2 regions of the Vibrio hippocampi genome follow, and region 1 is predicted to be linked to the other one. Evidence: predicted binding sites of a transcription regulator. Region 1 holds the regulator's gene; the other holds the start of a gene.

What was found. Region 1 encodes PurR, which represses purine synthesis genes. Its sites were predicted from a motif close to TNANGNAAACGTTTNCNTNA; they were not measured.
Region 2: purT (formate-dependent phosphoribosylglycinamide formyltransferase) is a predicted target of PurR. The motif match lies at 1,653-1,672, and genes of this name have one in related genera.

Annotation. Positions count from the first base shown of each region.
Region 1 is NZ_CAKLCM010000002.1:668,814-673,760, reverse strand. Features, by position in the region: gene torD (molecular chaperone TorD) at 250-894, shown strand; gene purR (HTH-type transcriptional repressor PurR) at 1,123-2,130, shown strand; cyclic di-GMP riboswitch class I at 2,299-2,382, shown strand; gene L9Q39_RS05520 (TfoX/Sxy family DNA transformation protein) at 2,502-3,089, shown strand; gene L9Q39_RS05515 (TVP38/TMEM64 family protein) at 3,249-3,968, shown strand; gene L9Q39_RS05510 (putative signal transducing protein) at 3,969-4,301, shown strand; gene L9Q39_RS05505 (alpha/beta fold hydrolase) at 4,298-4,947, opposite strand, start outside.
Region 2 is NZ_CAKLCM010000002.1:1,124,643-1,129,589, forward strand. Features, by position in the region: gene L9Q39_RS07450 (EAL domain-containing protein) at 1-229, opposite strand, end outside; gene cdd (cytidine deaminase) at 682-1,575, shown strand; gene purT (formate-dependent phosphoribosylglycinamide formyltransferase) at 1,731-2,906, shown strand; gene L9Q39_RS07465 (MATE family efflux transporter) at 3,161-4,531, shown strand; gene L9Q39_RS07470 (chromosome partitioning protein ParA) at 4,708-4,947, opposite strand, start outside.

The DNA of each region.
Region 1 (4,947 bases):
CACTGCCATTTTAAGCGTTACGCTTCAAGATACTAGCAGTGAGTCTATTTATTTAAGAAAACCTTGATTCAGCACCACGCCAATACGCACCCCATTCCTTATGCTTCAAAGTTTAGTTTTAATTTATTCATATTACTTTATATTGTTTGGTTTTTTTTCACATTGTGAGTGACTGTTATTCATATTTTTTGTCTACACTATGAATAACTTGGGTATATACCCATAGAATATTTGCTGGAGAGTACCAAAGTGCAAGAAGTAAAAGCCTTTAATGAACAACGCGCAGAAATCTACTGGTGGTTATCAAGTTTATTCACCAAAGAGTTAACAGAAAGTGAACTAGAGCAATATCAATCGCCAGAGATCCGCGCTTTCTTGTCTGGGTTAGGTGAAAACGAAGCGCTAAAACAACCTATCGACAAATTGGTGGACGCACTGAACCGTCTGCAGGTTCGCCACGATGCTCAACTCGAACTATCCGCCGACTTCTGCGAGCTTTTCTTGAAAAGTGATAAACATGGCGCACTGCCATACGCTTCAATTTATCTTGATAAATCCGGTCTTCTTAATGGCGAACCCGCTTTACAAATGCAGCAATTATTAACCAAGCACAATATTGCCGTCACGAAAGATCTCAATGAACCCGCGGATCACCTCGCCATTGAATTAGATTATCTTGGCAACCTCATTATTCGCAGCAACGAACTTGAGGCTGAAAAACATCTTAACGAAGCGTTCTCAGAGCAAGCTGACTTTATTGAGCAGCACCTACTCACTTGGATCGAACAATTCAGTCAAGCGTGTGAAAAACACGATGAGTTTGGATTTTATTCAGCCTGTAGTGCTCTATTAGTCGCATTTTGCCAATTAGACCTGACTTATCTGCGTCCTTAGGAGTCAGCGTAACTTGCCGATTCTATTGGAAATTCAGTGGCACATCTCGCCACTGATATAAATTTATACAGATTTACATTGCTTGCAATGGATGCTCGACATACAATTCGCCGTTTCAGCGATTTATAGTCGCTCTGGTTAACTTTAAATAGGCATGAAACCTTGCTTATTTACCACTTTCTCTTCGTGTCCGTTTTGAAGCAGAAGGTGAGATATTAGGATATCGCGATGGCAACGATAAAAGATGTAGCTCGTCTCGCTGGCGTTTCAACGACCACCGTTTCTCACGTCATTAACAAAACTCGCTTCGTGGCAGAAACGACACAAGAAAAAGTCATGGCCGCGGTTGACGAGCTTAACTACGCACCAAGTGCCGTGGCTCGCAGTTTAAAGTGTAACACGACCAAAACCATAGGCATGTTGGTGACCCAATCAACCAACCTATTCTTTTCGGAAGTGATCGACGGTGTAGAAAGTTACTGTTATCGCCAAGGCTATACCCTAATTCTGTGTAACACAGGTGGTGTATATGAGAAGCAGCGCGATTATATTCGCATGCTGGCGGAAAAACGTGTCGATGGTATTTTGGTGATGTGCTCCGACCTCACGGAAGAGTTGTTAGAAATGCTTGATCGCCATGCCGATATACCAAAAGTTATCATGGACTGGGGCCCAGAAAGCTCACAAGCGGATAAAATCATTGATAACTCAGAAGAAGGTGGCTATCTAGCCACTAAATTCCTGATTGGTAAAGGTCATACCGATATCGCTTGTTTAAGTGGTCATCTGGAAAAAGCCGTCTGCCAAGAGCGTATTGATGGTTATAAGCGAGCCATGACCGAAGCGGGCATCGAAATGAAAGCTGACCGAATCCTTGAGGGTAATTTCGAGTGTGATACCGCAGTCATTGCAGCAAACCGAATCGCGGCGATGGAAGATCGTCCAACGGCTGTGTTCTGTTTTAATGACACAATGGCACTTGGCTTAATGAGTCGCCTTCAGCAACTTGGTGTCAAAGTCCCTGAAGATATCTCTGTGATTGGCTACGATAACATTGAACTTGCGGAATACTTCTCTCCACCGCTAACGACGGTTCACCAACCGAAGCGACGCGTGGGTAAAAACGCCTTTGAAATTTTGCTTGAGCGTATCAAAGATAAAGGTCATGACAAGCGTATTTTCGAGATGCATCCAGAAATCATTGAGCGTGATTCCGTATTGGATCTCAACAGATAACTTTCATCAGCTAGCAATGTTTGTAATAAAAGCCCGACGCGGGCTTTTACTCTCATGACAGAACTAGTCGATTCATTGCTTTCTAACCACTCTATTTTTTGAACCAACATCACACTTCACAGGTCAAGCCTCCGTTATCGAATCGCTTTTCCTTTATTCTTTAGCTTGTCACGCACAGGGCAAACCACTTGAAAAGGTGGGACGCAAAGCCTCCGGCCTAAACCCAATCAGGTAGGTAGCGGGGTTACCGATGGCAGCAGAGGAATTAACAGCAAATTCTCAAACTTTGCTAACAATTAATAACCTCTGTTTTGCTAATCTCTCGGACCTGATCTAGGTGGCGTAGTTATAGAAACCGAGAAATAAGAAACATGGATAAACCTATCTTAACAAATTCGATGAAGCTGTTTTCCGAAATCGGCGTGGTCAAATCACGCTCAATGTTCGGTGGCTTCGGAATATTTATTGACGACACGATGTTTGCACTCGTCGTCAATGATCGCATTCATATTCGTGCAGACAAATCAACGGCAACCAAATTTCAGCAACTGGCATACCATCCTTACGTTTACCAAAAACGTGGGTTTCCTGTGGTCACCAACTATTTCGCGCTACCTGACGCTTATTGGCAAACCCCAGAAAAGATCATTGAGTACGCAAAAGAAGCATTACAGGTGGCTAAGCAGGCCAAGATTGCCCAACAAAAACCAACCTCGATTCGACTTAAAGATCTTCCGAACTTGCGACTCACAACCGAACGCATGCTAAAGAAAGCGGGCATTGATTCGGTGTCTGAATTGCAACAACAAGGCTCCGTAGAAGCTTTTAAAGCTATCCAACGCACACATAAAGGCAACGTGAGTATCGAATTGCTATGGGCGCTTGAAGGCGCAATTGAGGGCAAACACTGGTCGGTGATTCCCCAAGACAAGCGTCAGCAGCTTGCTGAGTTAATTTAATTCGCGTTGGTTGGCTTGGCTGAAAGGCGAAAGACTTCGCTGAGTCATGAGAAATAGTAACGACTTTTTCAGACCCATTTAATTTACTATTGATGAAAGTTATTCGCTCATCCACCTGTCTACTAAACTATAGAGTGATATAGACAGAGGATAAAAAAGATGACGAAGCAAACTCATGACACGCCCAAGCGCTCCCCAAGTAAAAAACTCATTGTCGGGGTGTTACTGGTTATCCTCGTTGTTTGGGCGGGTATCCATTTCGGTCAATATCTGACTCTTGAAAATGCTAAAGCTCAGCAACTCGCGTTAGCGGAATTTATTGACGCTAATTTTGTTTTAGCGACATCAATTTACTTTTTTGCGTATATCGCTATTACCGCATTTTCTATACCCGGTGCCGCTGTAGTGACGTTACTAGGTGCCGCGCTGTTTGGTTTTTGGACCAGTTTAGGCTTAGTTTCATTCGCGAGTACAATTGGCGCAACACTCGCCTTTTTAAGCAGTCGGTTTTTCTTGCGCGACTGGGTCCAATCCAAATTCGCTTCTAAGTTAACCACCATCAATGAAGGCGTTCGTAAAGACGGCGCATTTTACCTGCTGTCATTGCGCCTTATCCCGGTATTTCCTTTTTTCTTAATCAATCTCTTGATGGGATTAACCCCGATTAAAGCTAGTAAGTTCTATCTGGTGAGTCAGTTAGGTATGCTTCCGGGTACCGCGGTTTACCTTAATGCTGGTACGCAGTTGGCGAATATTGATAGCCTAGCAGGTATCGTTTCTCCGACTGTACTCGCTTCTTTTGCATTGCTTGGCTTGTTCCCAATAATCACCAAGTGGTTAATGAACAAATTTAGACAAACACCACAGGTTCAAGAATAGATGAAGATATTTATTGCCAACTCCCCTGCTGAAGCCCATATCGCACATCAGCAGTTAGTTTCGCAGGGAATACAATCTGAGGTACGAGGAGAGTCGTTGTATGGATTGCGCGGTGAAGTGCCGTTTGACGAAAGTACTCTACCTTACGTGTGGCTAATAGACACGCGTCGAGCACCGGAGGCTAAACGTACCATAGAAAATTGGCAGATCAACCTATCAAACGCGGGAGAAGGCTTAATGTGGCTTTGCCAAGCCTGTGAGGAAGAAAATGAAGCGCAATTCGATATTTGCTGGAATTGCATGCAACCGAATATCAGTGAGGTCAAATCTTAACAGGCGCGTACCGAACGAATAAACGCGATGGAGTAACGATTAAACTCTTCTGGACGTTCCACATTACAAACATGCCCACAGTCGTTAATCTCTAGTAATTGACTCGACTTATGCTCTGCGACCATTTCTTTTACCGGCTTAATAAACATATAGTCCTGATCGCCCATCAAATACAGCGTGGGAATCGGCAGTTCTCTATCTTTAAAGTAACGGTTCAATGGATTCACTTCAGAGGTAAGTTCATACCAACGTTTGAACTCTTTTTGACACAGTTTCTTGGCCTCATGAACAAACATGAGTCTAGACTCTTTTTGACCTCGTTGCGGCATGACAATGTACGCAAACAGGCGATAGAGCCACATATACGGAATCACGTGTTTGCTCATATTGCCGATCTTAACCAAGATCTGAGAACGAGTGTTGAAGCGCGTCACAGCACCACCCAGCACCATTGAGGTGACACGGTCGGTCGCAATCTCAGCCAGATTACGCACGATGATGGTTCCCAATGACATCCCCACAAAGTGAGCGCTCTGAATTTTTAGATGGTCCAACACTTTCAGTATGTCCATTGTGACGGACTTAAAGGTGTATTGATTAGAAATAATGCCTTTTAGCAGATTGTTCGACTTTCCATGCCCTCTTA
Region 2 (4,947 bases), 460 kb from region 1:
TTAGACTTTCAATATTATTTTGTAAAGCTTGCTGGTCTTCTGGATACACCAAACTCAGCCACTGTTCGGCAGAGACCGTATCCGATTCAATAGCAAATTGATGATAAAAAAGTGAGTTATAGAATTTGATGTTCGCTGATGAATCAATCAGGAATAGACCTTCATCCTTAGTTTCAAACAAGCTTAAATAGCGTGACAAAGGGATTTCATCCTGAAATACCATGTTCATAAGTAACGTAGACCTATTGGGAAATAGTGTAACTAAATATCAGACTAAGACTTTACTACTAAATCGTGTGAAGATAATGATGATTACGAATAAAATGCGATATAAACATGATCGCCATCACAATAATAACTCGCTTTAATAACAAATCTAACCTTACTACTCTAATTGGTACAAAACTTAACCACTGGTTTCTTCGCTAGCTCTACTGGTTCCTTTTCAATACTCTGCATCGGTTTGGACGTCTATTCATTGACCCATTCTAAAGCTCAACCACTATCTAAACTCAGACCTAAACCGATACCTAAGCCGATACCTAAACGAAAATCCTAACCGCTTAATTAAGTCGCTAAAAGGAGCGTAACGCCATTCACTAAAGAGTCGCTAAACAGTTGGTAAAGACCGTCAAGATTGCTATTATCACTCTCCGTAATAACAATTCTAAGGAACGGATCATGGCCGTAACTTTCGAGTCTGCACTGGCTGATATCCCCAACCCAATCGCGCAGTCCCTGCGTTCTATTGTTTCTCGTCCCAATTTTGACGCCACGCTGTCAGCACAGGAGTTCCAACAACTTCTCGATTTATCCGGTCTAAGCGATGATGAGTTAAGGGTCGCTTTGCTTCCTATCGCCGCTTGCTACTCGTATGCGACCATTTCAGAGTTTTATGTCGGAGCGATTGTGCGCGGTGTTTCAGGAAAGCTCTATTTTGGCGCGAATATGGAGTTTCGAGACACCCAGTTAGGTCAAACGATTCATGCAGAACAGTCAGCGATCAGTCATGCATGGATGAACGGTGAAACCGGGATTAAAGATATCACCATCAATTACAGCCCTTGTGGTCACTGTCGTCAGTTTATGAATGAATTGACCACGGCAGATAGCCTATCAATTCAGTTGCCACAAGTGGATGAGCAGACACTCGCCGAATACCTTCCTCAAGCTTTTGGTCCCAGTGATTTAGGTATAAAAGATGCCTTAATGTCTCAGCAAAATCATGCCATAGACATAGACATAGACACCGGCTCTGCGATCATTTCGCAGGCAGCCCAAGCATTTTCATCCAGCTATGCGCCTTATTCACGCAACTACAGCGGTGTTGCGCTCGAAACTCGCACCGGTCAAATCTACCGCGGCAGTTACGCTGAAAATGCGGCATTTAACCCTAGCCTGCCTCCACTGCAAGTCGCGCTGTCACAATTGATATTAAATGGAGCGCTACCAGAACATATTGTGTCTGCCGCCCTGATCGAGGTCTCTGACAGTAAGATCAGTCATCTTGGAGATACACAGGCGACACTGGAAGCGATCAATCCCGACATCGAGTTTGAATACATTTCGCTTTAATCTTGCTGCTTTTTTGCTCGCGAATTCAGAGGGTCAACTCCGTTGACTCTCTGACATTTTCGCAAAATAAAAAACCAGCACGCAAACGTTTGCTTTTTCGCTCACTTCCAGTATGATTCACCGCAATTTTGTTCAAGACCGCTCAAGGATTTTATATGTTTGGTACTGCAACCCGTGAAAGTGCTAGCCGAGTGCTACTGTTAGGCTCTGGCGAATTGGGTAAAGAAGTGGCGATCGAATGCCAGCGCCTCGGCTTAGAGGTGATTGCTTGTGACCGTTACGAAAACGCGCCTGCAATGCAAGTCGCTCATCGTAGTTATGTCCTTGATATGCTTGACGGTGACGCCCTCGAAGCCATTATTGCAAAAGAAAAACCCGATTATATTGTGCCTGAGATTGAAGCGATTGCGACCGATAAACTGGTTGAGCTTGAGCAACAAGGTATTAATGTCGTTCCAACCGCAAACGCAACCAAGCTAACGATGAACCGTGAAGGCATTCGTCGTCTTGCAGCAGAAGAACTCGACCTCAACACCTCCCCTTATCAGTTTGCTGATAGCCAAGAAGAATTTGTCGCCGCCGTCGAAGCGGTGGGGTTGCCTTGTGTTGTTAAACCGGTAATGAGCTCTTCAGGTAAAGGTCAAAGTGTCATCAAGAGCGCTGAGGATATTGATAAAGCATGGCACTACGCACAAGAAGGCGGTCGCACTGGCGCTGGTCGTGTGATTGTCGAAGGCTTTATTGATTTTGACTATGAGATCACTCTGTTAACGGTTCGCGCTGTCGATGGGGTTCATTTCTGCGCACCTATCGGTCATCGTCAAGAAGACGGTGACTATCGCGAATCATGGCAACCGCAGTCTATGTCTGCTAACGCATTAAAAGCGGCAGAATACACGGCTGAGAAAATTGTCGACGCTTTAGGGGGTTACGGCATCTTTGGTGTTGAGTTGTTTGTTAAAGGGGACAAGGTTATTTTTAACGAAGTCTCCCCTCGCCCACATGATACTGGTTTAGTGACATTGATTGCTCAGGATATGTCCGAGTTCGCCCTCCATGTTCGTGCATTCACTGGGATGCCAATTAACCAAATTACCCAACTTAGCCCTGCGGCCTCTGCGGTCATTTTAGGACAAGGCACATCGAACAATTTACGTTATGAAGGATTAAACGAAGCACTGGCTATGCCACAGACTCAGATACGATTATTCGGTAAGCCTGACATTGACGGTCGACGCCGCCTTGGTGTTGCGTTAACAATGCGTAAATCTGTAGAAACCGCCATTGATGATGCCATCACCAGTGCCAAAAAAGTAAAAGTGATTTACTAATACCAGATAACGTGCAGGCTATAAGTCGGATACTTGTTAGTCTCGCCTTGCATTGATTGACACTAACTCTAGCGTTCCACACCAAAACCATCGTACTCATACGATGGTTTTTTTGTTTTTAAAAGCAGATAGTTAAGTCGCTGTTTTTGACCAAACTCTTTTCTATCAACGGATCGGCATTTAATGATGGTCGAACGTCGAATATTTCATTATCATGCGGCCCTTAGCCATTTGCGCACTCGGAGTAATAACACGTGCATCGATACCAGAAAGAAGCGTCCAATCTTATCAAACTTGCCACACCAGTACTGATTGCCTCAGTGGCTCAAACTGGCATGGGATTCGTTGATACTGTCATGGCCGGTGGCGTAAGTGCTGTGGATATGGCGGCGGTCTCTATTGCCGCCAGCGTTTGGCTACCCTCTATTTTATTTGGTGTCGGTTTACTGATGGCGCTGGTCCCTATCGTGGCGCAACTGAATGGTGCAGATAAGCAGAAACAGATCCCATTTGAAATTCATCAAGGTGTCGTGCTCGCTCTGATCATCAGTGTGCCGATCATTATTGTATTGCTGCAAATCAAGTCGATTTTAAACTGGATGGATGTGGATGTTGCGATGATGAGCAAAACCATCGGCTATATTCATGCTGTGATTTTTGCTGTTCCGGCATTTTTACTGTTTCAAACATTACGCAGCTATACCGATGGTATGGCGTTAACCAAACCTGCCATGGTCATCGGTTTTATTGGACTGCTCGTTAATATTCCACTCAACTGGATTTTTGTTTATGGCAAATTTGGCATGCCTGCCCTTGGTGGCGTGGGTTGTGGCGTTGCCACCACCATCGTGTATTGGTTAATGTTTATTTTGATGCTGCTGTATGCCATGACAACACCGAGACTCAAACACATTGAGATGTTTACTCACTGGCATAAACCGCAATTCAAAGCGGTCTCTCGCCTATTTAAGCTCGGTCTGCCGGTTGCCGCTTCGATCTTTTTTGAGGTTACTTTGTTTGCCGTGGTATCACTACTGGTTGCGCCGCTAGGCTCGCTAGTGGTTGCGTCTCACCAAGTGGCGATCAACTTCTCTTCTTTGGTGTTTATGATCCCGATGAGTATTGGTGCGGCGGTGAGTATTCGGGTGGGTAACAAACTGGGCGCAAATGACACTGACGGCGCAGCCATTGCCTGTCGTGTTGGACTCGCTGTTGGGTTACTGTCAGCGATGTGTACCGCGACCGCGACGCTGATATTCAAACAACCCATTATTAGCCTTTACACCGACAACCCTGAGGTAATGTCACTTGCGATGCAGCTGTTGCTATTTGCCGCAATTTATCAATGTACCGACTCAGTACAAGTGGTTGCCGCTGGTGCACTGCGCGGCTATAAGGACATGAAAGCGATTTTCAATTGTACCTTTGTATCCTATTGGATCATCGGCTTACCGCTTGGCTACATTTTAGCAATGACGGATGCTTTGGTACCAAGAATGGGTGTATTTGGATTCTGGATTGGCTTTATTGCCGGTTTATCCACGGCAGCCGTGCTTTTGGGTATTCGTTTACTGTGGATGCACAAGCAAGATAAAGACATTCAACTCAGTTTCGCATCGCGATAGTTACTATATCGCGATAACTACTATATCGCGATAAGTACTATACAGAACGCCAACACTTATAAAAAACGCCAACACTCAAAAGAGTTTGGCGTTTTTTTGATCAGATGGCACTCATCGACATTCGTGGCTTGAGCACTGGTGCTTGAAACTCACCAGCGGTTGAAATTCGCAAGTCGCTACAATCCGAGTTCTTGTTTCAGTGCATTAATATGGGTGAGATCCATATTATGAACCTGTAGCATCTGATTTATTTGGCTCAACCTTGCCGTTAAGTCATCAAAACGGTCACAAGAATCAGAACGTGCATCCCAAGAAGTGCCTTCGAGGTACAAGTTGCATTGCTTCTCTAATTTAGGCTTATCCTTCTCCAGTTGTTGTTTCTCTTTGTTTAGCTTGGCAATCTCCGATTGTAACTC